4 regions of the Jeotgalibacillus marinus genome follow, and region 4 is predicted to be linked to each of the others. Evidence: riboswitches for the same ligand, from Rfam matches in the RefSeq annotation. Region 4 holds a riboswitch; each other region holds the start of a gene.
What was found. A riboswitch is a leader RNA that binds a small molecule or an ion and turns the genes downstream of it on or off. The one in region 4 is predicted to bind thiamine pyrophosphate.
Positions count from the first base shown of each region.

Region 1 (7,971 bases), 160 kb from region 4:
AAATTTGCAATCGTGGTAAGTCCATTTCTTTTAATTGTTCTTCCAACAGGCCTTTTATACGATTATAAAAAAAGATAGATGATGAATCGGCACCTATTGCTGAAATAACAAGGAATTGTTGTGCATTATTTTTTTTGGCAATCGAAGCAAATTGAATTGGATAATCCAAATCCACTTGGCGAAACGCTTCTTTTGATTTTGCTTGTTTCATTGTCGTCCCTAAACAACAGAATACATCATCTACAGGTCCAATGTCTGCGCTCTCTAAATCGTTGAAATCAATTTTTTTTACTTTAATCTTAGGGTGGTGTTGATCTACAGAGCGTCTTGTAATCACGATAATTGATTCATATTCATTTCGACTACAAAGCTCTTTGACTAGCTCCTGCCCTACTAACCCAGTTGCCCCAATAACAGCTCCTGTACGTTTATTCATATGTATTACCACTCCTACTGTACAATTTATTTTTATTTAACCCGGCTCCATTAGAGTGGGTAAAATGATGCAAAATTATCACATGCGCATAATCTAGGCATATCGCTCTTTTTATCTGGTTTTTCTCTGTTCCTAACTTCACGGACTACTTGATACAATTCTAGATTAGTATAAGCCGTTGGACTCAGTGAAAGCAAGATAGTGGAAGTAAAGCGTCTGAGTGAAAACTTGATTGCATTTTAAGGAATCTTTAATACAACAAAAAAAGCGAGCTGCCATTTGCTATACTAAATAAAAAAATAGATTAAATGAGGTGCATTAACTTGGATAAAAACACAATTGAACAACGCATTATAGAGTTAAAGATGGAATACGTTCGTGCGCAGGATGATTTAGAAAAGCATGAATCAGTTGGAGCTGATGCAACATCTGCCGAAAAAAGACTCGTGATAATTGAAGCGGAACTAGAGGAACTGAGGAAACTACACTTGTAAGGGGAGTTAATAAAGTTAAAAGAACGATGCACTTTTTGAGCATCGTTCTTTTATTATAAAAACTTTAGGAATTATTTATTTGTAAGCAACGTCTCTTGCCGACCGAGGTTAAACGAGCACATCCGCTTTAAAGAGGTGCTACAATTTCAACTTTTATACGGTCAGGGTCCTCCGCATAGAGAGCATAATGACTAGGCCCACCAGCATATGGGTACTGGTCTTCATACAACAAACGATCCCCCCGCCCTTTTATTTGAGCGGCAAGTGAATCAACTTGCTTTTTTGATGATGCATAAAAAGCCAAATGATTCAGCCCCACTCGCTTGCGATGATACCCAGCTTCTGAGTGTTCTTTGTCAACCTGTACAAACACAATGTAAGTATCACCATGCTTTAAGCTAAATCCGTGTTCCCAGCTTTGAAATGACTCATAGCCAAGTTCATCTAATAACCAAGTCCAATATTCTCTTGTTCGTTCAAGATCGGAAACATACAACTCAATATGATGAAGCACTCACTTTCCACCCTTTCATATACACAAATTTCTTCTTACCTATCCATTCACTTCCACCTCACGCAATTTCTCCTGGGCAGGTGCTTTTTGAAATAGGGTTGAACGATCTCTCCAAATGAAGAACAGCGATAGTACAAATGACAAAATATCCGCTATAGGAAAGGCGATCCAAACACCCACCAAACCGAAGAAGGATGGTAAAATAAGCACGAGCGGAATTAAGAATACCAGCTGTCTAGACATTGATAATACAAGCGATATTTTTGCCTTACCGAGCGCTTGATAAAGACCTCCCGAAACCATTTGAAAACCAATGATTGGTGCGGCAAGGAATACCCAACGCATTGCTTCTTCTCCGCCTTTAACCACTGTCGGATCAGTTGAAAAAATAGACATCATAGCTCCAGGGAAAAGCATCGTTACAACCCAAACAAACGTTGCCAGTCCACTTGAGATGATGATTCCAAGCTTTAACGTGTCACTCACTCGATGATAAAGCTTGGCACCATAGTTGTAGCCAATAATCGGCTGCATCCCTTGAACAATTCCAAACATGGGCATGATTGCGAACATCATGATTCGATTAATGATTCCAAAAATCGCCACAGCCGTATCACCACCATGCAACACTAGCATCCAGTTAACAGCGATAAACATAAAGCTTCCTGCTACTTGACGGACAAACGTAGCTGAACCAATCCCAACAATCTCTTGTACAACATTCAACTTTGGCACTAGTCCAATCCATTTAAACGTAAGCGAGCTTTTTCCCGTCCAGAAATACAAGAATATCCAAACTGCCCCTACCGCTTGTGAAATAACGGTTGCAATGGCTGCTCCAGCTACCCCCATGTCTAACCAGAAAATAAAAATTGGATCCAGCACGATGTTCAATCCCGCTGAAATAATCATTGTCAGCATGGCCACTTTGGCATTTCCTTCAGAACGAACAATATTATTGGATGCCATCATAAAAGCTTGAAAAAGAGCACCATACAAAATGATTGACATATATTCACTCGCATAAGGAAGAACATCCTGTGTTGCTCCAAATGCAACTAAAATCGGATCCAAAAAGCTTAATGACAATCCAACCATTATTATACTAAATAACCCTACGAGCCACATAACATGACCGAACACTTCATTGGCTTTTCCTAATTTCCCCTCACCAAGTCTTCTAGAAATAATAGATGCTCCACCAATTCCAATAGCTGCTGCAAAGGCTGTGATGATCAATTGAAGCGGGAAAGAAATAGAAAGTGCAGCTACCGCTTGTGTGCCCACGCCTCGTGCGATATAAAATGTATCTGCGATATTGTATAATGCCATAACGAACATTCCTATAAACGCCGGAAGCGAAAATCGCATCATAAGTTTAGGTATTTTATCCGTTCCTAGCTGAGTACTTTGCTGTTTCATTTTTCTTTCACTCCTTCCTCTTGTTTGATTTTAGCGATGGCATTTGTGGCCATTCTTTTTAAAAGACCAACTACAATGACTTTTTCTTCATCCGTAAAATCTTCTGTTAATGTATTGGTCCAGTCTTTCAAAATAGATCTGATCATCGGCTCCATGTCCAAGGCTTTTGCTGTTAAGCAGACAAGGTGTGAGCGTCGATCTGTAGCATGAGGTTTTCTTGTTACATAGCCCTCATCTTCAAGTTTTTTCACTGCGCGAGCCGTAGTCGTCTTATCAATATTAAGTACATTCGCCATCTGTTCCTGCGTCTGCTCTTTTTTTTCGAACAATACCATCAAAAATTTCACTTGTCCCTCACCGAGCCCATACTCGTCGAAAGTTTTGCTTAAGTGCATATATCCATAACGATGAACAGTAGACAGCCACCGTCCAGCCGATTCATATGATCGTTGATTTTCCATCTTTATACTCTCCATTCCGTTTATTTCATCTGCAATCCATTATAGCAAAAAAGTAGTTGCATTAGCAACCTTTCGTGAGCAGAAGTATAATTTGCTACTTTACAAGAAGTACATCAACCATTATGATGAACGTGGCAAACAAACTGCATATGAAAGTCGATACACTAGGGGTGCTCGTAAGGGCTGTGATGAGAACATTTTGTTCCGATCCCTCATTACCCGATCCAGATAATACTGGCGTGGGGAAGTGTGGTGACTCATCATTCACAGTAACTGGCGAACGTCCGACTTGATGATGAAGTAGCTGCATTTCCTTTCAAGGATGCAGCTTTTTGTTTTGTCTAAAAACACATCATCAGGGGGAATTATATATGTCAAATACTCAATCACCTGAAACACCAGGCACAGGAATCGCATGTGGAACAAGTCAAATTGTCGGCTGTCGCTTTTCTCTTCACCCGATGTCCGATTCCTTTGTTTCTCTTATCAATGAAGCTTTTGAGAAAGTAGATACCTCGAAAACTTGGCGTTTCACCGACGATGTGAGCACCTTGGTCCGAGGACGTGAAGAACACGTTTTTGACGTGGTCAAAGCAATGGTTCTTCACGCAACGAAAACAGGTGTTCATGTCGTTTTAACTGCTACATTTTCAGTTGGTTGCCCAGGTGATTCTGACGGTGACACGTTTATGGCAGAAGATAATATTCGTTTAAATGAGCCCAACGTCAAAAATCTTAAACAATACGTTTCTTCTCAATTTGCTCTTTACCCAATGGGAGATCCAGATTATATGGAAACCATCATGGATCAGGTTGAGTTGGCGAAAAACCACGGCACACTAAATAAAAGCGTTCACTATGCGAGCGGCCTTCATGGAGATATTCATGATGTTTTTAACACATTAGAGGATGTTTTTAACAATGCCAAGAAAAGTAACAGCGCACATATCGTGATGACAGTAAACATGAGCATCAATAGTCCCTCTCACAAATCAGAGGAAAATTAAATGTTAGCTAAATGGAAGCTCTCTGAAATAATTGTCTTGTCTGTTTTAGCGGTTGTCTTCGGTGTGGTGTATCTTGCATTCGTTCAATTAGGTAATGTGATGGCCGGAATAATGGGACCGATTGGCTATGAATGGATTTTTGGTATTTGGTTCATCGTTTCGATTATCGCTGCTTACATCCTTCGTAAGCCAGGTACAGCATTTTTATCTGAAACGATTGCTGGTACGGTCGAGGTGTTAATCGGAAGTGCAACAGGTCCAATGCTAATCGTAACCGCAATGGTTCAAGGTGCTGGAGCTGAAGCCGTCTTTGCTGCAACACGCTACAAACGTTGGAGTGTTTGGGTACTGATGCTTGCTGGTATGGGGTCGTCTGTTACAAGTTTTGCGTGGAGCTATTTTATTTCAGGATACGGTGCGCTAGATTCAGGTTATGTCACACTTATGTTCGTGCTGCGTTTAGCAAGTGGTGCCATTTTAGCTGGTTTACTCGGGAAATGGATTTCTGATGGGCTGTATCAAACAGGCGTATTGAACAGCTATGCCATTGCACGCGCTAAAAAGAGGGATACATATGAAGAAGCGTCTTGATCACGTCGTCATCTCTTTTGACCAGGTAACCTACCGACATTCCGAAGAGCTTGATCCTGTTTTAAATGAACTTTCCTTTGTAGTAAATCAAGGTGACAGTGTACTGCTTTCAGGACCGAGTGGCGCTGGCAAGAGCACTTTAACAATGTTAATGAACGGGATACTACCAGAAAACGGAAACGGTGTAATAGATGGACGAATTAAATGGTTCGGAACAGTCTCTACCAACTGGGTTGCTGGGTCCATATCCAAAAAGATTGGAGTGATGTTCCAAGATCCTGATAGCCAATTTTGTCAGACGACCGTTGAAGAAGAAATTGCTTTCGGACTCGAAAATCTCCATTTACCAAGGACCGAAATGGTTCAGCGTATACATACTTCTTTAGCAAGCGTCGGATTAGATGGGTTTGAACAACGAACGATTCACCAATTATCTGGTGGCCAAAAACAGCGAGTGGCCCTTGCTTGTCTACTCGCCATGAAAACGGAGATCTTGTTACTAGATGAACCGTTCGCCAATATCGATCCTTTATCAAGAAGAGAGCTAATTGCTTGTTTATTTGAATTAAAACAAACGTTTGATTTAACTATCATCGTGATTGATCATGATCTTCATGGCTGGGTCGAATGGATTGATCGCGCTTTATTGCTAGATACAGACGGACGCATTCAATTGGATAAACCGATGGATAAAGCTCTGAGTGATCATTATGACGTTTTTGAAGAGTTGACGATTGCACTTCCACTCTTTATTCAAGTGCAGAAGATCCACGGTCAGTGCGTTTATGTAAAGGAAAAACATTGGAAAAAGCATGCGAGCGAACAACAATGCGATCTACTTCACGAAAAGATCAAAATTAAGCCAAAAAAAGAGACTAACACCCCTCCTTTAATCCAAGCAGAGGCACTCACGTATTCAGTTGAAGGGAAAGACATTTTACAAAATGTTGATCTAGATATTTTACAAGGAGAAACCATTGCGTTTTGTGGCCATAATGGGGCTGGAAAAAGTACGCTCGCCCTTTTGTTGGCAGGTCTCTTTAACCGCTATACAGGGAAGGTTTATCTCCAAGGAAAACCTCTAGAACACCTTTCTTCACAAGAGGTTCGCAGTCAAATTGGCTATGTATTTCAAAATCCTGAGCATCAGTTTGTTGAGCATACAGTCAAAGAAGATGTTGGCTTTGGCTTAAAACTAAAACGGTTACCTGAAGAAATTGTGTCAGAACGAATTCAGTCTCAGCTGCGATCAATCGGACTAGTAGGTTATGAAGATCACCACCCTCTCTCTTTAAGCCAGGGACAAAAAAGAAGGTTAAGCGTTGCGAGTATGACAATTGATGACCAGACACTTCTTTTATTGGATGAACCAACCTATGGACAGGATGCAAAGTCATTAAAAAACCTTGTTGGCATGATTCAAGAAAGAAAACAGCAAGGAAAAACGACTGTTATGGTTACCCACGATATGGAGCTTGTTCAGGAAGTTGCTGATCGTACGTTGCTTTTATCAGACGGAAAAAAGATTTTTCAAGGTCCGACATCATCACTTTGGCAACTCGGAGAAGAAACGTTGGAACAGCACGGGCTCGTTCTACCCTCCTCTGTGAAATTGCGTACGTGGTTAGGAGGTCTGCCACGTGTGGCTACACACCATTAACCCATCGATTAAAATGCTGACAACACTATTCATGATTGTCGTTCTAGCGTTTTTTTTGGACCCGTTTCTTTATCTCTTTTTTTGGTTCGGTCTTATCCTTATTACTTTCACGCTGGCTCGTATTTCATGGAAAACGTGGGCACTGCTCACTGCGCCATTTCTCTTTATGGCAATTGGCTATGTATGGACCGCCATGTTATTTCCAAATAAAGCACTGATGGCAAATGAAACGATGCTTTGGCAGTGGGGCTGGCTCAGTTTAACAGAAGAATCGCTCGCTAGAAGTGCAGCACTTGGATTGCGGGTCATCCTGTTTTCAGCTCTTTCCCTACTGTTCGTTTTAACGACAAAGCCAACTGTCATGATGCTGAGTTTAATGCAGCAACTTAAACTCCCATCTCGTTTGGTCTATGGGATTATGGCTGGCTATCAATTTTTGCCTTTGATCAAAGAGGAATTTCACATTATGCAACGCGCACAACAAATACGAGGAGTTGGCCGACCACGTACATGGAAAGAACGCTTGTCACAGTGGAAAAGCTTTGTCATCCCTCTTTTAGCAAGCGCGATCCGAAAAGCAGAGCGCACTGCAATTGCCATGGAATCAAAAGGTTTCACTGGAGAACCGCGTACCCACTGGTATCGAACTATTCAAGTCAAAAGACGGGATGCTTTATTTGTGGGATTGATGGTAGGATTATTTGCCCTCTCTTATGCTGTTTCTAATTTGATTGTGTAAAGATTTTTTAACACCCTACCTGATCTACAATATCAAAGAAGAACTTTCCCTTTTCTTCTATTATATATTAAAAGAGCATGCATTGATTTTAAGTCATCCACTGTTTACCTCCCCCCTAGAAAGATTTTCTGCTAGGATGAAACCGTAAAATGCCGTATGATGGAGTGAGATCTTTATGAATATCGGAGGAATTTACACAAATGAGTGTTTTAAATGTAGAAAAAGTTGGACATACGTTCGGTGATCGTACGCTCTTTAAAGACGTATCGTTTCGCCTTTTAGATGGAGAACATATTGGACTTGTTGGAGCGAATGGCGTTGGCAAATCCACGTTAATGAGCATTTTAACCGGTGAGCTCATACACGATGAAGGAAAAGTAGAATGGCTACCAGGCACACACTACGGTTACCTGGACCAACATACGAGGTTAGCACCTGGGAGATCGATGCGTGATACACTTCGAGATGCATACCTTCCCTTGTTTAAAAAGGAAGAAGAGCTAAATGACATCACATCAAAAATGGCTGATGCAACGCCAGAAGAGCTCGAGCAGTTGCTTGAAGAAATGGCTGAAGTTCAAGATTCGCTAGACGCAGGTGATTTCTATTCGTTAGATTTAAAAATCGAAGAAGTTGCACGTGGTTTA
Region 1 is NZ_JBFMIA010000002.1:171,510-179,480, forward strand. It holds gene AB1471_RS03830 (oxidoreductase) at 1-436, opposite strand, end outside; gene AB1471_RS03835 (SE1832 family protein) at 760-930, shown strand; gene AB1471_RS03840 (VOC family protein) at 1,058-1,444, opposite strand; gene AB1471_RS03845 (MATE family efflux transporter) at 1,484-2,866, opposite strand; gene AB1471_RS03850 (MarR family winged helix-turn-helix transcriptional regulator) at 2,863-3,327, opposite strand; TPP riboswitch at 3,484-3,590, shown strand; gene AB1471_RS03855 (YkoF family thiamine/hydroxymethylpyrimidine-binding protein) at 3,699-4,334, shown strand; gene AB1471_RS03860 (ECF transporter S component) at 4,335-4,925, shown strand; gene AB1471_RS03865 (ABC transporter ATP-binding protein) at 4,909-6,585, shown strand; gene AB1471_RS03870 (energy-coupling factor transporter transmembrane component T family protein) at 6,566-7,324, shown strand; gene AB1471_RS03875 (ABC-F family ATP-binding cassette domain-containing protein) at 7,525-7,971, shown strand, end outside.
Region 1: another riboswitch for thiamine pyrophosphate. It lies ahead of AB1471_RS03855 (YkoF family thiamine/hydroxymethylpyrimidine-binding protein); the one in region 4 lies ahead of tenA (thiaminase II).

Region 2 (7,971 bases), on a different contig from region 4:
CACTAGAGGAACGCCTAGCTTATTACGTCGTTGAAGGGACAAAAGAGGGGTTGCTACCTGATTTAGAAAAAGCATTAGCAGCATACGAAGCACCTCTAAGCATTATTAATGGACCGCTTATGATGGGAATGAAAGAAGTGGGGCGTCTTTTTAATGCCAATCAGTTAATCGTTGCTGAAGTGCTTCAAAGTGCAGAGGTCATGAAAGCCTCAGTAGCTTTTCTTGAACCTCATATGGATGCATCCGATATGTCTTCATCTAAAGGAAAAGTCCTCCTTGCAACAGTAAAAGGGGATGTGCATGATATCGGAAAAAACCTGGTCGACATCATATTAAGCAATAATGGCTATGATGTTGTGGACCTTGGTATCAAAGTCACGCCTACTGTATTAATAGAAGGAATTAAGCGAGAGAAACCGGATCTTGTGGGTTTATCTGGATTACTCGTAAAGTCTGCTCAGCAAATGGTGATTACGGCAAGTGATATGCAAGAAGAGGGTTTGGAGATTCCGATTTTAGTTGGTGGGGCAGCACTCTCACGTAAATTTGTGGATACAAAAATTTCGCAAAACTATGAGGGGCTCGTGCTTTACGCGAAAGATGCGATGAACGGACTCACGCTTGCAAACCAATTGCAGGACGAGCTGGAGCGAGTGCAGCTAGTTAAAGAACGACAAGCGAAACGTGATGCCATTGCTAGTGCTGTTCCTTATGAAAAAAAAGAGAAATCGGTTATTGCAGTTAAAACGCGTCCAGCCGTTTCAACAGATGTACCTGTGTTCACTCCTTCAGACTTAAAACGAAGAGTGCTGAATTCATACTCCGTTGCTCACGTAGAGGCCTATATTAATATGCAAATGCTGATTGGGCATCATTTAGGTGTAAAAGGAAAAGTGTCACGCTTGCTGGCAGAAAAAGATGAGAAGACGATGAAAATTAAAGCTGTAGTGGATAACTTGATCTCTGAAGTAAAAGCAGAATCACTTATTCAACCTTCTGCTGTGTATCAATTCTTTCCTGCACAATCGAACGGGGATGATGTGATTATTTATGATCCGACCGATCATCGTCGCGAGATTGAACGCTTTACGTTTCCACGTCAACCTAGAGAACCGTTCCTATGTTTGGCGGATTATTTAAAATCAGTCGATAGCGGTGAACTTGATTATGTTGGCTTTTTCACTGTTACTGCTGGTCGTGGTATACGTGAAAAAGCGCAAATTTATAAAGATGCAGGACGCTTTTTGGAAAGCCATGCATTGCAGTCACTTGCTCTTGAAACAGCAGAAGGCTTTGCAGAGCTCGTTCACCAGCAAATGCGTGATCGCTGGGGCTTCCCGGATGCTGTGGACTTCACCATGCAAGAGCGTTTCAGTGCTAAGTATCAAGGCCAACGTTTTTCATTTGGCTATCCAGCTTGTCCTAATTTAGAGGATCAAGAAAAGCTGTTTAAATTGATTCAGCCCCAGGAAATCGGGGTTGAACTGACAGATGGGTATATGATGGAGCCGGAAGCCTCGGTTTCCGCGATTGTTTTTGCTCATCCGGAGGCTAGGTATTTTAATGTTTTGTAGGATTGAACGCGAAGGTAGAGGCAATCAAGCACGATAATTCTAATCAATCATGCGATGTGTATTTACAGAATCAGGGACATAACTACAGATTATGGTGGGGGCATCAGCGGTTATGTGCAGTTTTCCGAAGCTTAGAACTCGTTTATCGAAGTTAAGGTTTCCGTTATCGAAGCATACTCTCACGTTATCCACGTTTAGTGACTATTTACCTATAGTAATTTGAACAAAAAGCCGTTTCCCCAGCAAAGTCCTCAGGGAAGCGGCTTTTTTATACTATAAATCAGACGGCGTAGCACTTGGCACGCGGATGAAATCTTTTCGTTTACGGAGTAGGGCATGTATAGTCAGTAATTCAAAATAAATATAACTTTTTACAGGAAGCTCTTCTTCATCTGTTTGGTCCTTCAATGCACTTCGCATCGTTTGAAGGGGGGCGCGATCGACTGGTTCCATATGTTGTGTGCTGTGAACACGTTCGATTAACTGAGACATAAGCAGCCTAACATCTGCTATTTCTTTTTCAGTCCATTGAGGACGCTCCTCCAATGGCAGGCTTATTAAATTGGTTAAATGATAGGTTAACTGTTTTAACAAATAGATCTTTTTTTGATGCAAGTGAACCGTGCGCATCTCATCTCGTTTGTATTTATGGTATTGCCATTCTTCAAGTTGAAACCGGCAAAGAGTTTCTGTGCGCTCAAGCTTGTAGCGCAAGTGCTCTGCAGTCGTTTCTAATTCACGTGAACGGATTTTCCCAGTAAATAACTCTTCTAACCGTTGCTCAAAAATTCTTGCAAACTCGTGCTGAGATTGATCCAACTGATGCTTGATTTGTTGCTCGTATTTTGGTGGTAATAAAACAAAATTTACAATAGTAGAAGTAAATAGACCAATTCCCGTGGTTCCTAACCGTGTTAAAAAGGTTAGGAAAAAGTGATCTTCAGTACCAGGAATCATCGCAACGGCTGTTAATGTAGCCACAAGCATCCCTGCATCAAGACGTAGTTTATGACACAACCAAATGGTTACGACTGATGCGATCGCATAGGTTAAAGCAATTTCACCTAGCCAAAAAGTTGTAAGCATTGCAATGGCTCCACCAATGGATGAAGCAGGAAAGCGTATCAACCCTTTACGAATTGAATCAGCAGCGGTTGGTTCAATCGTCACAATGGCAGTAATGACAGCAAAAATGACGGGTAGATTAAGTGATTGGCAAATGAGTGCAGTTAAAAACACTGCAACACCAGTTTTCACGATTCGCCCTCCGACAAACCGATTGGTAATCCATTTCATACGAGGTAACATCCTTTATAGAAACATTGTAAAATAGTATTTAGATGGTCTTATTATACATATTCAATCATCCAGCTCTGTACTTTAAGGCTTCTCTGGTTTAGCCGCACAACCTAGTAGGAAAAAAGCGCCTACTTGCGTTGCGCACCCTATGCTTGTCGGGGTTAAATGAGCAGTTTTTGCTTTTGTAAATTCCAATTTTCTACAAGTATAGCATAGGATAGCATGAGACGAAGGAGAAATTTTTAGATGACAATATTTTTAAAAGGCGCTACAATGGTGTAGATGCAATTGCCACAAGGGGAGCCATAATGGCTGAGAGTGAACATCTTGTTCAGACCCTTTGAACCTGTAAGTTAATGCTTACGTAGGAATGTGGATGGAAACAGGAGCGGTATGCAATGTCTTGATTTTAATTCTAGGACATTTCTTTTTTTATGTACTTTGAGATTAATGATTTTCTAATAAAGTAGTAAAATGGCAACTGTTGAATTCCCTTCGTGCGAGCTACATGCAAAAGGAGGAATCAGAATGGAACGTACTAAGCTTTTATATTTACTTGAAATAGCAATCTTCTCTGCAATTGGTCTTATTTTGGACAAGCTTTCATTTTCCGTTTGGCCACAAGGTGGTTCGGTTAGCTTTGCGATGGTGCCGATTATTTTAATGGCGTTGCGCTGGGGGCTTAAAGGAGGTTTGTTGACAGGGTTTTTAGTCGGTACTCTTCAAGTCGTACTTGGAGGATCGTATATTATTGACCCTGTTCAAGGAGTTCTTGATTATCCAATCGCTTATACTGTTGTTGGATTGTCAGGGATTTTTTCTGGGGTAGTTCAACGTACGATGAGTGATGGGAAAATGAGAAAAGCAGTTGGATTTATTGTTTTAGCAACATTTGTTGGAATCCTTCCGCGGTTTGTTTGTCACTTTTTCGCAGGTGTTATTTTCTTCGGATCAGGATCACCAGGCGTACCAGCATGGCAATATTCTTTAGCTTATAACGGTTCTTACTTAGGACCTGCCTTTATTCTTACAGCAATCGTGACTGTTACCTTACTATCTACTGTACCAAGAATTACAACAAGGTAATGTTAAATGGCTTTGAATTTTTAACCAATTGGCAATAACGATATCCATAATATACGGGTTTCTCCTTTTTGTTAGGGTATCTAATATTTATAAATATGCCTTTTACACAACCGATAAACTTTCTATTTCACAGCCTTCTAAAATTATCTTTTAAAGGGAAGATCACTTCTGGATAGGATAAGTCAGTAAGTCAAAAGATATTGGAAAGAAATTTTAACATGGAGATTAGCAGAAATTCATAAATTAAATAGTGTCTTCGAAGAGTATTCTCGAAGGCATTTATTTTCCAGTTTCATTATTATCTAAAGTGTCAAGAATTGCATAACCTAAAGCCTGTCTCGTTCACTCGAGATGGGCTTTTTTGATATTACGGAACACATAATTTCCTAGAGTTGAATATTGAATTCATATTTTTTAAGTCAATTAATAGGATGAATAAAGAGTAGCTTGAATCAGCTTCATACGGATCGCGGAAGTGAATTCAAGAATAAATTGATTAGATGAAGCCTTAGAAACATTTGAAATCAAGCGTTCTTTGAGTATGAAAGGGTGCCCATACGATAACGCGGTTGCGGAGGCTACATTTAAAATCATCAAAACAGAGTTTGTGAAAAAACGTCACTTCGAATCGATAGCCCACTTAAAGAGTAACTATTTGATTATGTGAACTGGTTTAATGGAACAAGGATTCATGGAGGATTAGGCTATTTGAGCACAAGAGATTACAAGAATTTACACCCTAAAAAAACTGTCTATTTTAGTGTTGACATACCCGCTAAATAACGTAAGTCAGTAAATACATAGCTGTAACTGAAAAAAATAATGAGGGAGGCTGTTTGGTGTTTAATTTTACGTTTAAGGTTATCTTATTATCTGTACTTATTATTGTGTTGGGTATCGGAGTTTTGTTTTTAACTGTGAAAAATAGGACAGTAAGTGAAACAGAGTTACCGCAACACATTGCTGACATTGTTGCACAGACGGATGATAAAACGTTACAGAATAATATTGAAGTGATAAACTTTGGTGTAGATGACACTGTTATAAAAGATGAAGTTACTGATGATGTGGTGCAAAACGTTATACATGGGATGTCTCATCAAAAAGTTGATGCAGAAGAAAAATGGGCTAGTATGAATATATTAATGACGGAGAAACGGATTGAAGTCTTACGTGAACAAGTCCGTGAAAATGAGGATCACTTAACGCATTATGATCTTTATATGGACATACTTGATCGGTGGGGGATAGGAGATTTTTCACAAGCAGATTACGACCATAATCTTATTTGGGACTTACAAGGTGGTATAGTTGGTGAAGCAGAAGGACTATTAAGTGAGAAGGCTGAGTACAATTACATTCTTAATTTGTATTGGGATGAATTAAAAGGGATGATAAAAAAACTGGATTAACATCTGTGCAGTACTTCATTGATTTAGAAGCAAAGGATGTTTTAGAACTGTTTGAAACATATATTACAGGTAATCCAAAAGGTGCAATTTGTGTGATTTTTAAAGATTATTCTAAAAGTAAAGCATTTAAATTAATTTGTAGAAATAAGAAATAAGTATATTTTTGTTAAATTATTTCTTTTTTATAGTAAGAGGTTATTTTAAAAGCAAAAAGCCTGCTAAACCGAATATGGCTGATTTAATACCATTAAAACAAAAAGTAGAATAAAAGCAAGTAACCCTAAACTTATACCTGCAAAAATCCCTTTATATGGAATTTAATAAATGAATTATTCCTACAAAAGCTCACGATACACCTTCTGAATCGTATTCGGATTGATTGTCAACTCCTGTCAAGAGACCGTACCGACGGCAGCTGATCATCCTCACTTAAAACTTCTCGCATCATCAACATCTTCAACTGTTCATCAACTGCTCATAAATAGTGACTCGACTTTTCGTTTCTAACGTCAACGTCAGCAACCTCCTAACCACAAAGAATGCACCATCTGTATTACGTTAGCAATATAGTTAGTCAAGAGTAATTTATTGAAATATTTTAGTAAGTGGGGTATGATAAGTGATTATGAACTCCAAAAAAAGCGATGTATTATCACATGTTCATTTTGATCTTTAGTCATTTAATGTCTTGTATCACTATATCTAGTGAGTTGTCATTTATAAGAGATTTCATTTTTTAAAATCTAGAACAAGCAAATAAAATAGATAAATAGGGAAACCCCAAGACAAAAGAAAAAAAGAGAGATACTTGGCGTTAGAAAGGTAAATAAAGAGAAATATGTGTCGTATTTTTTGGGAAACTCTCTTTAAAACAAGGAAGTAATAAAAAATTTTTTAAAAAACACACGTAAAACGTAAAATTCACATGAAACACACATGACAATTTATAATTAGTTTTAGCCTAACCAAATTGTTAATTGAAAAACAAAAAAGGGGGAGAATAACATAAAAACTATTACTCTTCTAACATTGCCATTAAGTCTAGGAATTGCATTGGCGAATATTTCGACAAAATTATAGTTAGATGTACAAATCACCTTAGGAATGAAAGGAAGAATTGCTGTATGAATAATCAACAAGAGTCGACAAAAATTAGAGCGGCAGAATCTGCGAATGATCAGGGAGCAATCGGGAAGTTCCCAAAAACGAGAGCAGTCATGGCGATTTTAAGCGCCAAGATAGCCAAAAAAGGGAGTCAGTTACTTGGAAAAGGTGGAGGGAACATCCCTGGGGTAATCGCACGGAAAGTGGATCGTCGCATATTAACGAAACTTGCCAACCAAGTCGAAACTACCATTGTGCTCACGGGAACCAATGGAAAAACTACCACTAGTAATCTACTCGCAGCGATTTTACATGAAACTGGAAAACCGGTCATTCATAACGCCCTAGGAAACAATCTCCTTTCAGGAGTGACTGCATGTTACGTGGATAGTGCCTCTATTAATGGCAAGTTGAATCAACCCTATAAATATGCTGTCATGGAAATAGATGAGAGCAACATTCCTCTCGTCTTAAAGGAACTCACTCCAACGTATGCCTTAGTTACTAATTTTTCTCGAGACCAGTTGGGTCGCGTGGGAGAAATAGATTTACTCGTTGAAAAAGTTAAAAAAGGAATCCAGCCCACTCCCGCCACACTCGTGTTAAATGCAGATGACCCCCTTGTGATGCGAATGGAGAGTCTTGAGAATCCTAAAGTTCATTTTGGCATTCATCCGAACGCCTATGACTTTGAATCGTTTAGCATGGCTGAGTCGAAATTTTGTCCTGATTGTGGAAACGAATTAACTTACGACCATCTTCATTATGGACATTTAGGGTTGTTTCATTGCACGTGCGGCTTTAAACGACCGACCCCTTCATATGAATGCACGCATATTGAAGAAGGAGATCTTTCCTTTCGGGTAGATGAACAGCTGTATCAACTGTCCATTGAGGGCGTCTACAATGTGTATAACGCACTCGCTGCCATCGCGGTGGCACGTGAACTGGGGATCGAAGAAGAAGTGATCGCTCGGGGCATTATGAATTATCGTTCTTCCAATGGACGGATGGAACGGTTTAACATTAACGGGGGGGCGCGCTTGCTCAATTTAGTAAAAAATCCTGTGGGTATGGACACTACCTTGTCTGAAGTGATTAAAGAAAAACAAGCCAAACAATGGGTCTTTGCCTTTGACGAAAAAACCCACGACGAAGACATTTCATGGATTTGGGATACGGACCTTGAACGAATCGCGAAAACCGAGTATACGCGTCTCATTTGTTGTGGCAACCGTGCACAAGAAATGGCGTTGCGTCTTAAATATGGAGGGGTGGACGAATCGTCTATTGTCGTCATTGAAGACAAGAAACAAGCCATGGAGGAATCCTTCAGAGAAGCTACGCCCACATATTACGTACCTACTTATACGGCTTTATCCACTGTACGAAAGTACTTACAAAAAAACAACGAAGGTGAGAAAAAATGAATCTAACCCTCTTTCACTTTTACAGTGATCAATTAAATTTGTACGGCGATCGAGGTAATGTGATCG
Region 2 is NZ_JBFMIA010000008.1:91,020-98,990, forward strand. It holds gene metH (methionine synthase) at 1-1,574, shown strand, start outside; gene AB1471_RS10465 (FUSC family protein) at 1,848-2,870, opposite strand; TPP riboswitch at 3,160-3,261, shown strand; gene thiT (energy-coupled thiamine transporter ThiT) at 3,402-3,959, shown strand; partial or broken gene AB1471_RS10475 (transposase) at 4,407-4,742, shown strand; gene AB1471_RS10480 (DUF6241 domain-containing protein) at 4,799-5,371, shown strand; partial or broken gene AB1471_RS18345 (GntR family transcriptional regulator) at 5,713-5,884, opposite strand; gene AB1471_RS10485 (MurT ligase domain-containing protein) at 6,496-7,905, shown strand; gene AB1471_RS10490 (type 1 glutamine amidotransferase) at 7,902-7,971, shown strand, end outside.
Region 2: another riboswitch for thiamine pyrophosphate. It lies ahead of thiT (energy-coupled thiamine transporter ThiT); the one in region 4 lies ahead of tenA (thiaminase II).

Region 3 (7,971 bases), on a different contig from region 4:
AAGAAAGATTGGTCTCCACATTACTTCCGACTGCATCTAAAATATCCTGATATCGTGTAAAAGAAGAAAAGCTAGCTGTTTTATTAATGATTTCAGTAAGGACCTGACGTTGTCTGTCTGCTCTTCCATAATCTCCACGTGGATCTAATTTACGCATACGTACATATCCAAGAGCTTGGTCACCATCTAAATGAATTTCTCCTTCTTTATAGAGATAATCTTTTTTATAAAGGCCTTGTGTATCGAACCATTCAAAGTCATTATCAACGTCAACTCCATCAACAGCATCGACAAAATCTGCAAAACCTTCCATTTGTAAATTGATATAAAAATCGATGTCTATATCTAAGAACTGCTCAACTGTATCAATGGCCATTTGAGTACCACCAAAAGAATAGGCGGCATTAATTTTATCAACACTATCATTCCCGACAATCTCGGTTCTGGTGTCTCTAGGAATAGAAAACATGTTTACAGATTCATCTTCAGGGTTGACAGTCGCAAGGATGATCGAATCAGTTCGTCCTCTCGCATCATCATCGGTTTTATGAATACCCATAAGCAGAATCGTAATTGGTTCCTTATTCTCTAACTTTTTATTTGTTGTTGTGATAGCCTCTTGGTCTTTGTCTGGTAGAGGCACATATATTTCATCCGTAGTCCCTTTAACTGCGTTATAAATAGAGAGTGCGTTTATACCGATAATTACAATGGCTACTCCTAAGAAAATACCTAGAGTCCAATATAGTTTCTTTTTCATTTGTTTTATTTCCTCATTTCGATGTTTTTTTGTAGAATAAAAAATTATGTGTGCGAATCTGAACGTTTAACACAATCCCTACTGTCTTCCTCCGTAGTTTATATGGAAGAACAAGGCCAGTTACGGGAATTACTCCAATAGCTATCCCTTTATCTTGAATTTAGGATGATAAAAATAGATATTAACAACAAAGAGGTACCTAAGAGCAGCATTCTTCTCTTATAACCTAAACATAAATTTTATATGAGCTTTTGGGATTTGTCCATTTTGAAATTGACTTCCTTCCATTATGTGTTATTTTACTAGGACCTTTTTCCATATAGCTTGACTGCTATTCATATGAGTTTAACTATTCGTAAATTCTATCAACCTAAGTAGATCTTACAAGTATACGCATATTATATAACTGGCATGTTACGACCATGTTACAAATACAAATGAATAAAATGGAGCGTTTGCAAAAGCGAGTGGAGATAACCTGGCCGTTCAAGGGATGGTACGCATTATTTCTTCAAAACTTCGCCCTACCAAATGTAGAATTATTTAATGTGTTAGTTCCATGGGATGAATTTTTAGTTGGTCTTGGGTTAATTCTAGGTTGTCTGACGGCTCCGGCTTTAATTGCAGGAACATTTATGAATCTTAATTTTTTGTTAGCTGGAACAGTTAGTACAAATTCTAATTTAATGACAGTAGCAATGATTCTATTATTAGTTGGTTCAGCAAGTTACTATTGGGGGGCAGATCGTTATGTTATGCTGTTCATTAAAAAACGCCTGAACAAAAATGACATTCAAATTAATAGAAAAATAGTAATGGAATCGTAATCCATTGCTCGCACCCTTCAAACAAGGCTATCGTGACGTAGATTGCCGTGAAAGAGAGACTCAGTTTAACGTATTCATAGAGTTCTTGTTGCTTTCGTGTTTGACAAGTATTTAAAGGTACGAGTAATTGTGATAAAATCAGTTTGAGTCATCGTTCGGACCAATTGGTTTTGTCGACATTACTTATAAGTGGTCACTGGATGGCTTTTCTATGTAGCATTTTATTTTGCAATTGAATAGTAATATCTTCCACTAGGGGGACCTTCCAACAGGTAAATGGAAATCGTTTGCTTGTTAAAAGGTTGAGATTAAAGTAAAGCTTTAAGACCCTTAGAACCTGATCTGGTTTACACCAGCGTAGGGAAGTGGCGTTGCGGATCAGTATGATGTTAATTATTTTTCCAATACAACCACTTTCTAACGTTTGTAAAGAAAGTGGTTTTTTATTTGCCATAGATCAGGGGAAGTAAGGGGAGTTAAACAATATTATTGGGGAGGCTACTAAAATGACATTTTCAAAGCTTTTAAGAGAGGAATCAGATCACATTTGGGAAGCGAGCTTCGGGCATCCTTTCGTTACAGGAATTGGTGATGGGACATTGCCTTTAGAGAGCTTCCGTTATTATGTCATGCAAGACGCTTACTATTTGTCTCATTTTGCAAAAGTTCAAGCTTTAGGTGCGGCAAGGGCGAACGATTTGGAGACAACAAATAGCTTGGCAGCTCATGCTCAAGGAACGTATGAAGCGGAATTAGCTTTACATAAGAACTTTTCAAGTCGTCTTGGAATTACTGAAGAAGAACAAGCGAACTTCAAGCCGTCGCCTACTGCCTATGCATACACATCACATATGTATCGTGCCGCGTATCAAGGGCATTTAGGCGATATTATCGCAGCCATATTACCTTGCTACTGGCTTTACTATGAAATTGGGGAGAAACTTCAGTCGTGTTCCCCTGAAGAACCGATTTACCAAGAGTGGATCGCTGCATATGGTGGGGAATGGTTCAGAACGCTAGTCGAGGAACAAATCAATAGAATAGACAAGATTGCTGAAACGCTTACATCAGAGGACCTTGAACGTATGAAAGAACATTTTATGATTAGTAGTCAATACGAATATTCGTTTTGGGAAATGGCTTACAAATTAGAGGAATGGCCAGTCCAAGAAGATGCATTAAGTCACAAATAGAAAAAGCGTTTGGTGAGGTTAGGATACCAGATAAATAAAATGGGAAACGGCATCCGGTGGCAGATGCCGTTTTTTTGTCCACTAACCTTGAAGTTTATGATTAGCCATTGAGGTGTCCTGATTATTTTAGTTGAGAATGATAACCATAAGCTGGTGATAGAAGTCAGGATTAAGAAAACGTGCTGTCGTGACGTATACCGTTATGTTCTTCTACTAATTTCTCTCGAAGGATGCGCCTACTGAAGACGGTAAAATAAATTGGTATAGTATTGTAATCACCAATCCATTGAATCTAAACTATCTTGTCATCGCTGACGCGGTTCTGGTGCAAGAATTATTTGATAGTGACATACAATCTACATCAACTGTTAGTGAGGAAAAGTAATCTTTTAGTATTTTCTTTTAGCAATGATAGCGGTATGTTATTCTAGTCTTATACAAAAGAATAAAAAAACACTAGGGGAGTCTTTTAAAGACCGAGATGGAGATAATCCAGACCCTTTGAACCTGATCTAGTTAGAGCTGGCGTAGGGAAGTGGAAAATGTAAGTTATAGTTTTTACATATAACCAAAAACCACTCCAATGCTGGGGTGGTTTTTTTATTGATCTGAAAAAAGATCTACGCTTTCCATTAGAGGAGATCGTCTATGAGAAAAGAAAAGCTACATGTCATATCAACAGGAAGGCAGAAGCCAGAACAATTAGCAGAAATTGTTGGTTCGATCCATCCATATATTGATGCCATTCATATTCGTGAAAAGTCAAAAACAGCTAAAGAGATATTCGAGATGGCGAAGTTATTAACGGACAAGAGGGTTCCGTTATCTAAAATAATCATCAACGATCGAATAGATGTGGCTTATGCATTAAAGGTAGAAGGAGTGCAACTAGCCTACCATTCCTTACCTGTTGCCATTGTAAAAAAACAGTTTGCGAGCTTAAGGGTTGGTTGTTCGGTTCATTCAATCGAAGAAGCTCAAATGGCACAAGAACATGGTGCAGATTATGTTATTTTTGGACATGTTTTTCCCACGCAATCGAAACCAGGAGCAGTCTCAAGGGGTTTAGAACAGTTAGCAATCGTTGCTAATGCTGTGTCTATTCCAGTCGTTGCAATAGGTGGAATAAAACCTACAAATGTTAGGGGGGTCATCGAAGCGGGGGCAAAGGGTGTTGCTGTGTTGTCAGGGGTACTAGAAGCAGAGGATCCGTTAGCAACAGTAAAGGAATATAATCGAAAGTTGTTAATCTAACAATGGCATGTGTTAGACAGTTTTATAGGAAAAGGTGATTTTGATGAGCGATAGGTATGGTGCGATCGTAGTAGGTGGGGGTGTTAATGGAGGCGCCATTGCCTATAACCTTGCAAAAAGAGGGGCAAAGGTTCTTTTGTTGGAAAAGGGTCGACTGGCTAGTCAATCTTCTGGAGCTGCTGCGGGAATGCTAGCGGCTCAAGCGGAATTGGATGGAGAGGGAACCATCTTTCAATTAGCAAGAAAAAGTAGAGCGATGTTTACAAAACTAGCAGATGAAATAAAAGACACGAGTGGAATAAATATTGAGCTCAAAAATAAAGGCATGCTAAAGGTTGCCTTAAATGAACAGGAACAGCAGGAATATAAGCGAGTCATTTCGATTCAACAACAACATGGGGAACAAGCCGATTGGCTGACAGGAGAAGAGGTAAGAAGGAAAGAGCCAGTATTGTCTGATGCTGTTACTGGTGCCATGCATATTGAACAAGATGGGCAAGTAGAAGCCCCTCAGTTAGCTTTAGGTTTCTTAAAATCTGCAGCGGCACGTGGGGTAGTTATCAAAGAGTTTGTGGAAGTGCATAACATTCAGATTTCAGATGGGAAAGTTATGGGTGTTGTGACGAATGAAGGTCATTTTATGAGTGAAAAGGTCGTTGTAGCAGGTGGTGCTTGGAGTAATAAGTTACTCTCAGAAACAGGATTACAGCTAGCTACCTATCCGGTAAAAGGGGAATGTTTTTCTGTGGTCACACAGTGCCCGATGCTATCGAGTACGATCTTTTCACATGGTTGTTATCTTGTGCCTAAGCAAGGTGGAAGAATCATCGTTGGTGCAACTGTTAAACCGAGAACATTTAACCAAACAGTGACGATAGAGGGGATCTCCTTGCTGATGGAAAAGGCAAAAAAACTGATGCCGTCTATTGTGGAGGCAGAATGGGAGCAGGCGTGGGCTGGTACTCGACCGCAAACAGCTGATGGGTTACCGTATTTAGGAGAACACCCTGAATATAAAGGATTATTTTTCGCAACAGGACATTATAGAAATGGGATCTTACTTGCTCCAATAACCGGTGAGGTGATCGCCGACTTGGTTGAAGGAAAAACGCCATCAGTCAATTTGGCACCTTTTCGATTAGATCGTTTAGTAACGGAATTAGCCTAAGTGAGGGGTGGAGAAAATGGAATTAGTGATTAACGGGGACAAGTTAGAAGTCCCGAATACAGTGGAAACCGTATCTAATCTACTGCAACACTTTGAGTTAGAACAAAAGGTAGTGATCGTTGAATGGAATGAAACGATATTGGAAAAAGGATCACACCAAGAAACGAGACTTTGTGACGGGGATAAAGTTGAATTAGTACATTTTGTAGGAGGCGGATGAAGATGTTAAAGATTGGATCATATGAATTTAAGTCAAGATTATTGCTAGGTACGGGAAAATATCCTAATTTTGATGTTCAAAAAGAAGCGGTAGAAGTATCTGAAGCAGAGATTTTAACGTTCTCTGTGCGAAGAATGAATATATTTGAACCAAGTCAACCGAACTTTTTAGAAAAGTTAGATGTAAAAAAGTACATATTACTTCCGAATACAGCAGGTGCAAAGACAGCAGAAGAAGCGGTTCGAATTGCTAAATTAGCGAAAGCTTCTGGTCTTTGTGACATGGTTAAAGTTGAAGTCATCGGCTGCCAAAAAACGTTATTGCCCGATCCAGTAGAAACATTAAAGGCATCGGAAGAACTGTTAAAAGAAGGATTTACCGTTTTACCTTATACTTCAGACGATGTGCTACTAGCGAAACGACTAGAAGACCTAGGCTGTCATGCGATTATGCCTGGTGCATCACCAATTGGTTCGGGTCAAGGGATTGTTAATCCATTAAACCTTAGCTTTATTATTGAACAGGCAAATGTACCTGTTATCGTGGACGCTGGAGTTGGAACGCCTTCTGATGCTGCCATTGCAATGGAATTAGGGGCGGATGGTGTGTTACTTAATACGGCGGTTTCTGGAGCAAATGACCCGGTGAAAATGGCCAAGGCGATGAAGCTTGCGATTGAAGCGGGACGACTAGGGTTTGAAGCAGGCCGTATTCCGAAAAAGCGATATGCGACAGCGAGCAGCCCTATGGAAGGAATGAGCGTTAGTTGAATGAACGGTATTCAAGACAAGAATTATTTGCTCCAATCGGGTCAGAGGGGCAATTGAAAATTAGCAAGAAACATGTGTTAGTGATCGGTGCAGGTGCGCTGGGAACGGGCAGTGCCGAAGTGCTTGTTCGTGCAGGAGTCGGTAAGCTGACGATTGTGGATCGTGACTATGTGGAGTGGAGTAACCTCCAGCGTCAACAGCTTTATACCGAAAAAGATGCCAATCAGCGGCTCCCTAAAGCGGTCTCTGCGAAAGAGCGTCTAACGCTTATCAATTCGGAGGTAGAGATTGAGTCCCATGTAATGGATGTCTCTGTAGAAGAACTCGAACAGCTTGTTCAGGGTGTCGATTTAATCATGGATGCAACTGATAATTTCGATATTCGGATGATGATCAATGACATTTCTCAGAAACATCAGATCCCTTGGATATATGGTGCATGTGTTGGAAGCTACGGGATTAGCTATACGATCCTTCCAGGAGAAACCCCGTGTTTGAATTGTTTGTTAGAGACTGTACCAATGGGGGGAATGACATGTGATACTGGCGGAATTATTAGCCCTGCGGTTCAAATGGTCGTTTCCTACCAAACCGTAGAAGCATTAAAAGTTTTAGTTGAAGATACCCACGCTTTAAGAAAAAAACTTGTTTCTTTTGATCTATGGGAAAATCAACATGTAGCGATTAACGTCGACAAGGTCAAGAAAGAAAGTTGTTTATCTTGCGGTTCAAATCGTACGTATCCGTATTTATCTATTTCAAACCAAACAAAAACCGCCGTATTATGTGGAAGAGATACCGTTCAAATCCGCCCCCCTGAACCAATGGATAGAGATTTAGAAAATTTGGCTAAGGTCCTTTCAGAACAAGGAGAGATATCACAAAACCCATACTTACTCTCTTTTTCAATCGGTGATCACCGCCTTGTTATGTTTAAGGATGGTCGGGTATTAATTCACGGAACAAAAGACGTTGCGGAAGCTAGAACGTTATATCACCGCTACTTGGGTTGAAATTTTCTACTGGAATCTTAAGGGGGATAATAAATGAGAATTTCTAAGGCTTTAACAATTGCAGGATCTGATAGTGGTGGAGGGGCTGGAATTCAAGCGGATTTAAAGACGTTTCAGGAACTAGAGGTCTATGGGATGTCAGCCATTACAGCGGTAACTGCCCAAAATACATTAGGCGTGCAAGGGATCTTCCCATTAACCGTTGAAGCAGTGATAGACCAAATAAAATCAGTGGGAGCAGACTTACATCCGAATGCCGTGAAAACAGGCATGCTCTTTAATAGTGAAATCATTGAAGCTGTTGCACATGCCATAAAAAAAGAAAAGATGGCAAAGGTAGTTGTTGATCCAGTCATGATTGCAAAAGGTGGGTCCCCATTATTACTGGAGGAATCGGTGGACACACTAAAAAAGAAACTAATACCGATTGCTTTTTGTATTACGCCAAATATTCCAGAAGCTGAAAAATTAGTTGGCTTTAAGATTGTGTCGTTAGAAGATCGAAAAAGGGCTGCAAAAACGATTTTTGACCTAGGAGCCAAAAGTGTCGTGATAAAAGGTGGACATGATGATGGGAACGAAGTAACGGATCTTTTGTTTGATGGTAACACGTACCATCTATTTTCTAGTCCTCGAATCGATACAAAGCATACGCATGGCACGGGCTGTACATTTGCTGCTGCCGTCACTGCGGAATTAGCAAAAGGTAAGTCCATTTTAGAAGCTGTAGAAACGGCTAAGTCCTTTATCCATGCGGCGATAGAAG
Region 3 is NZ_JBFMIA010000017.1:9,211-17,181, reverse strand. It holds gene AB1471_RS13835 (LCP family glycopolymer transferase) at 1-760, opposite strand, end outside; partial or broken gene AB1471_RS13830 (Crp/Fnr family transcriptional regulator) at 1,209-1,587, shown strand; TPP riboswitch at 1,832-1,968, shown strand; gene tenA (thiaminase II) at 2,094-2,780, shown strand; TPP riboswitch at 3,229-3,331, shown strand; gene tenI (thiazole tautomerase TenI) at 3,429-4,034, shown strand; gene thiO (glycine oxidase ThiO) at 4,078-5,202, shown strand; gene thiS (sulfur carrier protein ThiS) at 5,219-5,422, shown strand; gene AB1471_RS13805 (thiazole synthase) at 5,425-6,192, shown strand; gene AB1471_RS13800 (thiazole biosynthesis adenylyltransferase ThiF) at 6,189-7,205, shown strand; gene thiD (bifunctional hydroxymethylpyrimidine kinase/phosphomethylpyrimidine kinase) at 7,239-7,971, shown strand, end outside.
Region 3: another riboswitch for thiamine pyrophosphate. It lies ahead of tenI (thiazole tautomerase TenI); the one in region 4 lies ahead of tenA (thiaminase II).

Region 4 (7,971 bases):
ATTTACCTTAAGCATTTTGCAAATACATACACATTAGCTTATGCGAAAGTTGGAAATAATGATGTATTGCTAACGCCTGAAACGGATAAACATCATACTGTTTCAAGTGCTGTATTTGTGTCTGACAACGAAATTTATTTTGTTACAAATTATGAATCAGACTACTCGTATTTAGCTAAATTTGATTTAGAGAAAAGTGAATTTAAAAAAGTGATTGAGGTTGAAAATGAAGACTTCATCGATGTTCAATATGACAAAATAACCAAATCACTTTACCTCGCAAGCCAGCAAGGAGTTAGTGATAACTTATACCAGGTTCATCTAGAGGATGAATCGATTGAAAATGTAGAGTTACCAGCAAGTGTCATTGAAGGGGTAACGATTGCTGAATCGGGAAACCTTTATATTTTGGCAAGTTCAGCTACTCGACCGGCGAACCTTTTCCAACGAAAAGAAGGCTTATGGAATGCGCTGACAAATTACGGTGTACCGGGTGTAAAAGAAGAAGATTTAGTAGAACCAGAAGTCTTTTCTTATCCGTCTTTTGATGGGCTAGCCATTGAAGCACAATTATTCAAGGCGAAAGAAGAGAATAGTAACGGCCATGTCATTTTATGGCCACACGGTGGACCGCAATATGCTGAGCGTGCAACGTTCCGCTCTTTGTTTCAGTTCCTCGTTCACCGCGGCTACAGTATCTTTGCACCAAACTTCCGTGGTTCAACGGGATACGGTCTAGCTTTTACAAAAATGGTGGAAGGCGACTGGGGGCATGGGCCAAGGCTTGATAACATTGAAGGGCTAGAGTATTTGATTCAGCAAGGCTATGCCGATCGTGAAAAAATATTGCTGATGGGTGGAAGCTACGGTGGTTATATGGCACTGCTTCTGCACGGCAGACATCCTGAATATTTTAAAGCGGTGGTCGATATTTTCGGGCCTTGTAATCTGTTTAGCTTTATTGAATCGGTTCCTGAACATTGGAAGCCAGTGATGAAGCAGTGGGTGGGCGATCCTGTTGAAGATAAAGGAAAGCTGACAGAGGACTCACCGATTGAATACCTTGATACGATGACAAAACCGATGCTTGTCATCCAAGGTGCGAAGGATCCACGAGTTGTTCAGGCAGAATCCGATCAAATCGTTCAAGCGTTAAAGGACAAAGGGCGAGAGGTCGATTACCTTGTGCTTGAAGACGAAGGACATGGGTTCTCCAAAAAAGAGAATGAGATCAACGTTTATCGTAAAGTGTTAGCATTTTTTGATCAGTATATTTAAGTAAATGAAATCAGTTTTCTCAAACTTTGAGGAGGCTGATTTTTTTCAATAAATAAGCTGATGTTAACGCAAATAAGTATTTTTCCTATATATTAAACCTATTCGTTTATACCTAATGAATAGGTTTAGTTCTCTTGAAGATAGTTAATTCGGTGGAAAAGATTTAATATAAAAATATAAAGGAAAGTAAGAGGAGGTGCGAAGATGGCAAAATTGCGTTCAGAAAACCAATATATTAAATCAGTTAGACTAAAAAGAGACCAAATTAAATCTTTCAATCATTTCCCACTCAATCTCCCTGCCATCCAATCGTTGGATAATCTATTGTTCCATCCAAATATCACCTACATCATTGGTGAGAATGGGATGGGGAAATCAACGTTGCTTGAGGCGATTGCTGTTGCATTAGGGTTTAATGCCGAGGGTGGATCAAAGAATTTCAATTTTTCAAGCTATGACTCCCATTCTTCTTTGGATGAGTACCTACGAGTTGCAAGAGGTGTACAAAGGCCAAAAGATTGTTTCTTTTTTCGAGCGGAAACATACTATAACCTTGCTACAAACATAGAAGAAATGGATCAAGACTCTGTGGGAGGAGCGAAAATCATTGATGGATTCGGTGGAATTTCGCTTCATAAACAGTCACACGGTGAATCATTTTTTGCAGCATTTCTTCATCGTTTTCGCGGACATGGATTATACATATTGGATGAACCGGAAGCAGCACTATCTCCCCTAAGGCAAGTATCGATGCTTGGCCGTATCAATGAATTGGTTCAAGAAGGATCACAGTTTATTATTGCAACACATTCCCCGGTTCTTATGGCTCATCCAGATTCTACAATTATTCAATTATCCAACGAGGGCATGAATGAACTAATGCTTGAGGAAACAGACCATTATACGGTCATGAAACAATTCTTTGACGACAAAGACCGATTGCTTCATCACTTATTTAAATAAATTACCATGGGGTTCAGGGGGATATCATTTTGCTATTACAGTTGATAGTAATCGAACTGAATGCCACGTTTGCTCCGCTCAATATCTCAACAAGATCAATTGACGGTTTTGTCGAATGATATTTTTTATCTAATACAGTAAAAACCCTAAAGAATGGACTAGATTCTTTAGGGTTATCCACTACTCATATGGATTTTGGACTTTCCGTGCTTTCTGCAATGGGTTGCATTACATAATGTACTTTGAATAGATTAGAAAACAGTTTACGCTACTAATCTAATTTATCATAAGTAAGCGCTAATGTGTATAGATAAAAAACCCTATAATGGAAGCGTTATCTATAGGAGTAATCACCTAGCAATAAAAGAAATGTGAGAATATAAATGACACTACCGTATTGATTTTACCTGTTATTTGTTCTTTAATTCCTTATACAATGAGCCTTTGACTCACCTGTTTTCTCCGTGATCTCCTTGATACTGTATTTCTTTGTATCGTATAGATCGTCTTTGATAAAACCCATTTTAATAGAATTGAATCACCTTGAATCTTTAATACTTACAAACATACCTTCCCACTCCTACTTATTATTTTGGGATACTGAACATGTTCCACAAGCTAAGATATCATACACCCCTGAAAGAAAAAACTTAAAAGCCAGTTTTTTCTTTCGGGGCTACAGTAATGCTTAGTTAGATAGTGATAAGGCGATTAGTTCTTATTCTAGATCGATTGCTGGAAACTAAACTAAAACTTTAGCGGATAATTCTATCAATTTTGTTGATCCCTAGTTCACTTTACCAAGTGAGTATTACTTTTAATTGTAAGATTCCAATTCATTTGTTATGATGAATCCTGCTAGATCAATTTCATACTTTTTAAACTACTAGGGGTGCCCAAATTGCGTGGGCTGAGAGGAAAGCGCGTCAAAACTTACCGACTCTTATGGACCTGATCTGGTTAATACCAGCGTAGGGAAGTAGTCGGACGTACTGCGTCTATTAACTCTACCCTTACCAAGTCAGGTCCTACAATGGAACTGGCTTTTTTGTATTTATAAAGAAGGGAGGGGGCGGCTGATTAATAGAACACATTTATTGACCACGATGGCACTCTTTGTTGCGGTTGGCGTAGTCGGAGCTCAGTTTATTTGGTTTCCAGCGGGAATAGCAAAAGCGTATCCAGTACAACATGCAGTAAACGTGATTGCAGCGATCATGCTTGGGCCTATTCCAGCTTTAATTATTGCTTTCTTAATTGGATTGGTACGCAATCTACTTGGACTCGGTACACTTCTCGCATTTCCAGGTGGGATGATCGGTGCGTTACTTGCTGGACTGCTTTATAGAAAATTTAGGCGCAAAGCTTGGGCGGTGGCAGGAGAAATCATTGGTACGGGTTTCATCGGCGCGTGGTTTGCAGTGCCTTTTGCAAAAGTTGTAATGGGAACGACATTTGCAGCATGGTTTTTTGTACCACCGTTTCTGGTGAGCAGCGTGACAGGCGCTGTACTTGGATGGTTTGTTCTATCTAGAGTAAAGCAAGATCAATTAGTGGTGAAAGTGAACCAGTAACCGGAAAACTACTAGGGGTGCTTAAAAAAGCTGAGAAGATACCCTTGGAACCTGACCTGGATGATACCAGCGTAGGGAAGTAGTCGTGGACATCAATTTAAACCTACCTCAATCCATCTACTTCTTCCATTGTCCTAGTAGCTTCCTAAAAAAAGAGGAGGCAATAATATGACATTCACATCGGCATTGCGTAAAGAAAATGAGGATGTATTTCAATCCATCTTTGACCACAACTTCGTACAAGGAATTGGTAAAGGTAAGGTCCCAAAAGAAGCACTCATCCATTATGTAAAAGCAGATTTTGAATATTTAAATGCTTTTATGAAAGTCTATGGAATTGCGATTTCAAAATCGACAACACGTGAGGATATTGCTTATTTCACTGAAAAGATCAACTTTGTATTAAATAGTGAGGTTCATCCACACAATAATTTTTGCGAGCAGATCGGCGTATCTTACGAGGAACTGCAAGGTTACCCTCTGCCGCCAACTGCTGACCACTATATTAAGCATATGATGTATCACGCCCAACAAGGGAGTTTGGGAGAAATTCTTGCGGTATTGCTTCCTTGCCCGTGGACGTATCTTGAAATTGGACAGGAACTAGTGAAGACATATAAACCAACTGTCGATCATCCTTTTTATCCATGGATCAGTTTTTACGCAGATGAACGAGTAGAAACAGTTGTACATACTATGCGCAATCGATTAGATCAGCTTGCTGAAGAATCTTCACCACAAGAACAAATGGGAATAAAAAACGCTTTTCGTAAAAGCTGCCAATTAGAATGGTCATTTTGGGAAATGGCATTTACATGTGAAGAATGGGTAGGAAAAAAAGAGGTAGTAACTGCAAGTGAATAGTCTATCGTTTGCACGAACCGTGGGGGTTGATCCTATCGAGGGTGCAGGGGCAAGCAGATTAAAAAAATTTCACTAGATAAAGAGGCAATATCAACTGAGAGAACCGAAAGAAAGAATACGCATGACAAAGGATGTACCTATTAGAAGGGGCGGTTTCTCATATTTAAGTCAAGGTGATTCTTTATCTAACGCAGATGAACGAGCGTTAAAGTTTGTCACTCTTGGTATTTGACATTCTTTTTCTTTAGGGGAAGGTAACGGATCAAATAATCACTAGGTAGCACGAGAGAAGGAAATAAATTATGAACGCTATGCTTATTAATGAAGTACGAAAGAAGAGACCGTTAATTCATCATTTAACTAATCAAGTCGTAATGAATTTTACAGCAAATGGACTGCTATCATTCGGTGGTACACCGATAATGGCAAAAGAAGAGAAGGAAGCTACCGAAATGGCAAGGATGTCGGATGGTGTACTGCTCAATATTGGTACCATCATCGAACAGGAGATTCCTGCCATGATCCAAGCAGGGAAAGCAGCAAATCAAAAAGGAATTCCCGTTGTATTAGATCCCGTAGGAGTGTCTGCAACCTCTTTTCGTAACGAAGTTGTTCGAAGAATTTTGACAGAAGTAAAACCAACAGCGATTAAAGGGAATGCTGGTGAGCTAGCTCATCTTGTTGGTATTGCCTGGGAAATAAAAGGCGTCGATTCAATTGGACGAGGGAATGTAGGAGAAATTGCTCGAAAAGTAGCGAATCGCTATCAAACGATTGCGGTAGTTACGGGTGAGGTTGACGTGATCAGCGATGGAGAGATAACCATTGAAAATAAAACCGGTAGCGCAATGTTGGCGAATGTAACAGGAGCAGGCTGTCTATTAGGCTCAATACTGACCGCCTGCTTTGCTTCGAACGATTCATTAATGGAAAGTGCTCAGACAGCTGTTGAATTTTACGGCTTAGCGGCGGAGTATACTGTAGCATTACCCGAAGTAAAGGGATCGGGAACGTTTAGTCCAAGGTTTATTGACGTATTATCGTATGATGTGGCGATAGTAAAGGGGGATCATCAATGAATCTTGATGTTAAAAACATGCTCAGAAGGTATCTTGTAATGGGAAGTCAAAATTGTGTACATGAGCCTGAAGAAACACTTAAACAAGCAATCGCAGGAGGTATCACAGCTTTCCAATATCGTGAAAAAGGACAAGGTGCTTTGGTTGGTCAAGCCAAAGAAGAGCTTGGCTGGAGACTGAGAAGGATATGCAAAAAACATGATGTTCCTTTCTTTATCAATGATGACATAGAATTAGTGGAATCATTGGAAGTAGACGGTATTCATGTTGGTCAAGACGATCATCATGTAGATGACGTGCGCCGCAAGCATCCCGATAAAATAATTGGGTTATCTGTATCAACGATACGAGAACTTGAGAGAAGTCCGATTCATCAAGTGGACTATCTTGGAGCAGGTCCTGTTTTTCCAACTTTGACTAAAGTAGATGCGAAACGAGCGGTTGGCATTGAATGGATTACAACGATTAAAAAAAACTATCCAACCCTTCCTATTGTCGGCATTGGGGGAATTGATCAACAAAATGCTGCGTCCGTTCTTAAAGCAGGTGCGGAAGGGATTGCTGTCATCTCTGCGATTACACATGCGATCAATATTGAACAAGCTGTCCGTAATCTTTAAAAGATAGATTCTCACTATCATTAAAAAACCTCGTGCATCTAAAAAAGATGCACGAGGTTTTTTAAAAACATAGATGACATAGTTATAATCCGAGTTTGCTCCTTGTTAAATGTCTGTTGTTAAAACTTCTCCAGAAAGTCCTTTAATGCTAGGTGAAGAACATCAGATTTATTGACCCTCTCAGCTTTGCAGAACTCATCTAAACGTTCACCGATCGCTCGATCAATAACGATGGTCTTTCTTGTCTTATTTCCTTGTGGTAACTGTTTAATGCGTTCATAAAGAGTTTGCTCATTAGCTTGTAACGTTGGGGCAACCTCTTGCCAAGATTTAAGCATTTCCTTAATCACCTTCACTTCAGCTTGTGTGAACTGCTCATGAACATCTGTTGAATTCGGTGTGAATTTCACATTATCTTCAGTGAACTCCTTATTACTTGATGTGACATGTCTATGAACTTTGGGTGAACTCTGCTTCTTTGGTGATGAACTCCGTTTCACATAATCAAAAATGCTCTTATCTAGTGGATTTTCACCCTCTCCTACAAAGTGCCATCCTTTTGGTGTTTGATTACTAAACTCGTACCCTGCAGCCTTTAATGCGTTTCTAAATGGTTTTTCACTTATTCCTGGGATTGCTTTAGCGACATCAGCCGTTTTGACACCCTCAACCGACAACCTTTCTAAAATGCTTCGTATGGATGATTTTTCATCTACACTCATACACTTTTCACCCTTTTCACACGGAATCATATATTTACTATTCGATATAAACAGTGCATGAACCTTCAATCAATTTAAAAAAAGCGTATGCAGAGGTTCAGTAGTATACCGATGAATTTAATGTACTCTTTCAAAATGGGTCTAGGTTTCTAATTTCTTCATATTCACTACCTATAACTATCGGAGGCAGGAGTTACTTTTAGTGAATCATTTATCTAGCATCTCCTAATATCGATGTCTATTGTTCGACCCGACTACCACAGCTAACCGTACATTTGTATATTCATCCCTTAAAACTCATGATTGACAGCAAAATAAGAAGGGTGATACGGCTCTGTTTTGTTCTCTATATTGAACTTTCGACATACACATTAAGATAATTAAACAATTGACTACCATCATAATAAATTCTTTAAAAAGAACATAATATAATGATATAGAAGGTTTTTTCAAACTTAATCCTATTACCACTCATGTAATGGTTGACTTGTTCTTTATAAAGAAATATACTTATGGATAATATAACACCCTAAATTTTTAGTGATCATAGTTGCTCCTTTTATGAATAATGTTCTTTATAAAGGTTTTTCGGTCAAGTGAAATCTCTAAAAGTGAAGGTGATAGTAGTGGCGAAGAACAGCAACAGAAAAATTCAATCTCATTTGATAAGAGATATAAATCTACATGATTATTTTAGTGTAATTAAAAAGAGATTGTGGTTAATCGGATTGATTTTCCTTATTACTACTGGTCTTGGATATTACTTTAGTGAAACAAATAATGTTTCACTATATGAAAGTGATAAGCGAATCATTATTACAACTGACAGTGAATATATGAAAACGCTGATGGTTATGATCAAAGACCCAAT
Region 4 is NZ_JBFMIA010000002.1:332,011-339,981, reverse strand. It holds gene AB1471_RS04650 (S9 family peptidase) at 1-1,278, shown strand, start outside; gene AB1471_RS04645 (AAA family ATPase) at 1,483-2,241, shown strand; TPP riboswitch at 3,120-3,236, shown strand; gene thiW (energy coupling factor transporter S component ThiW) at 3,321-3,815, shown strand; TPP riboswitch at 3,819-3,910, shown strand; gene tenA (thiaminase II) at 3,984-4,679, shown strand; gene thiM (hydroxyethylthiazole kinase) at 4,982-5,758, shown strand; gene thiE (thiamine phosphate synthase) at 5,755-6,378, shown strand; gene AB1471_RS04620 (hypothetical protein) at 6,498-7,100, opposite strand; gene AB1471_RS04615 (YveK family protein) at 7,727-7,971, shown strand, end outside.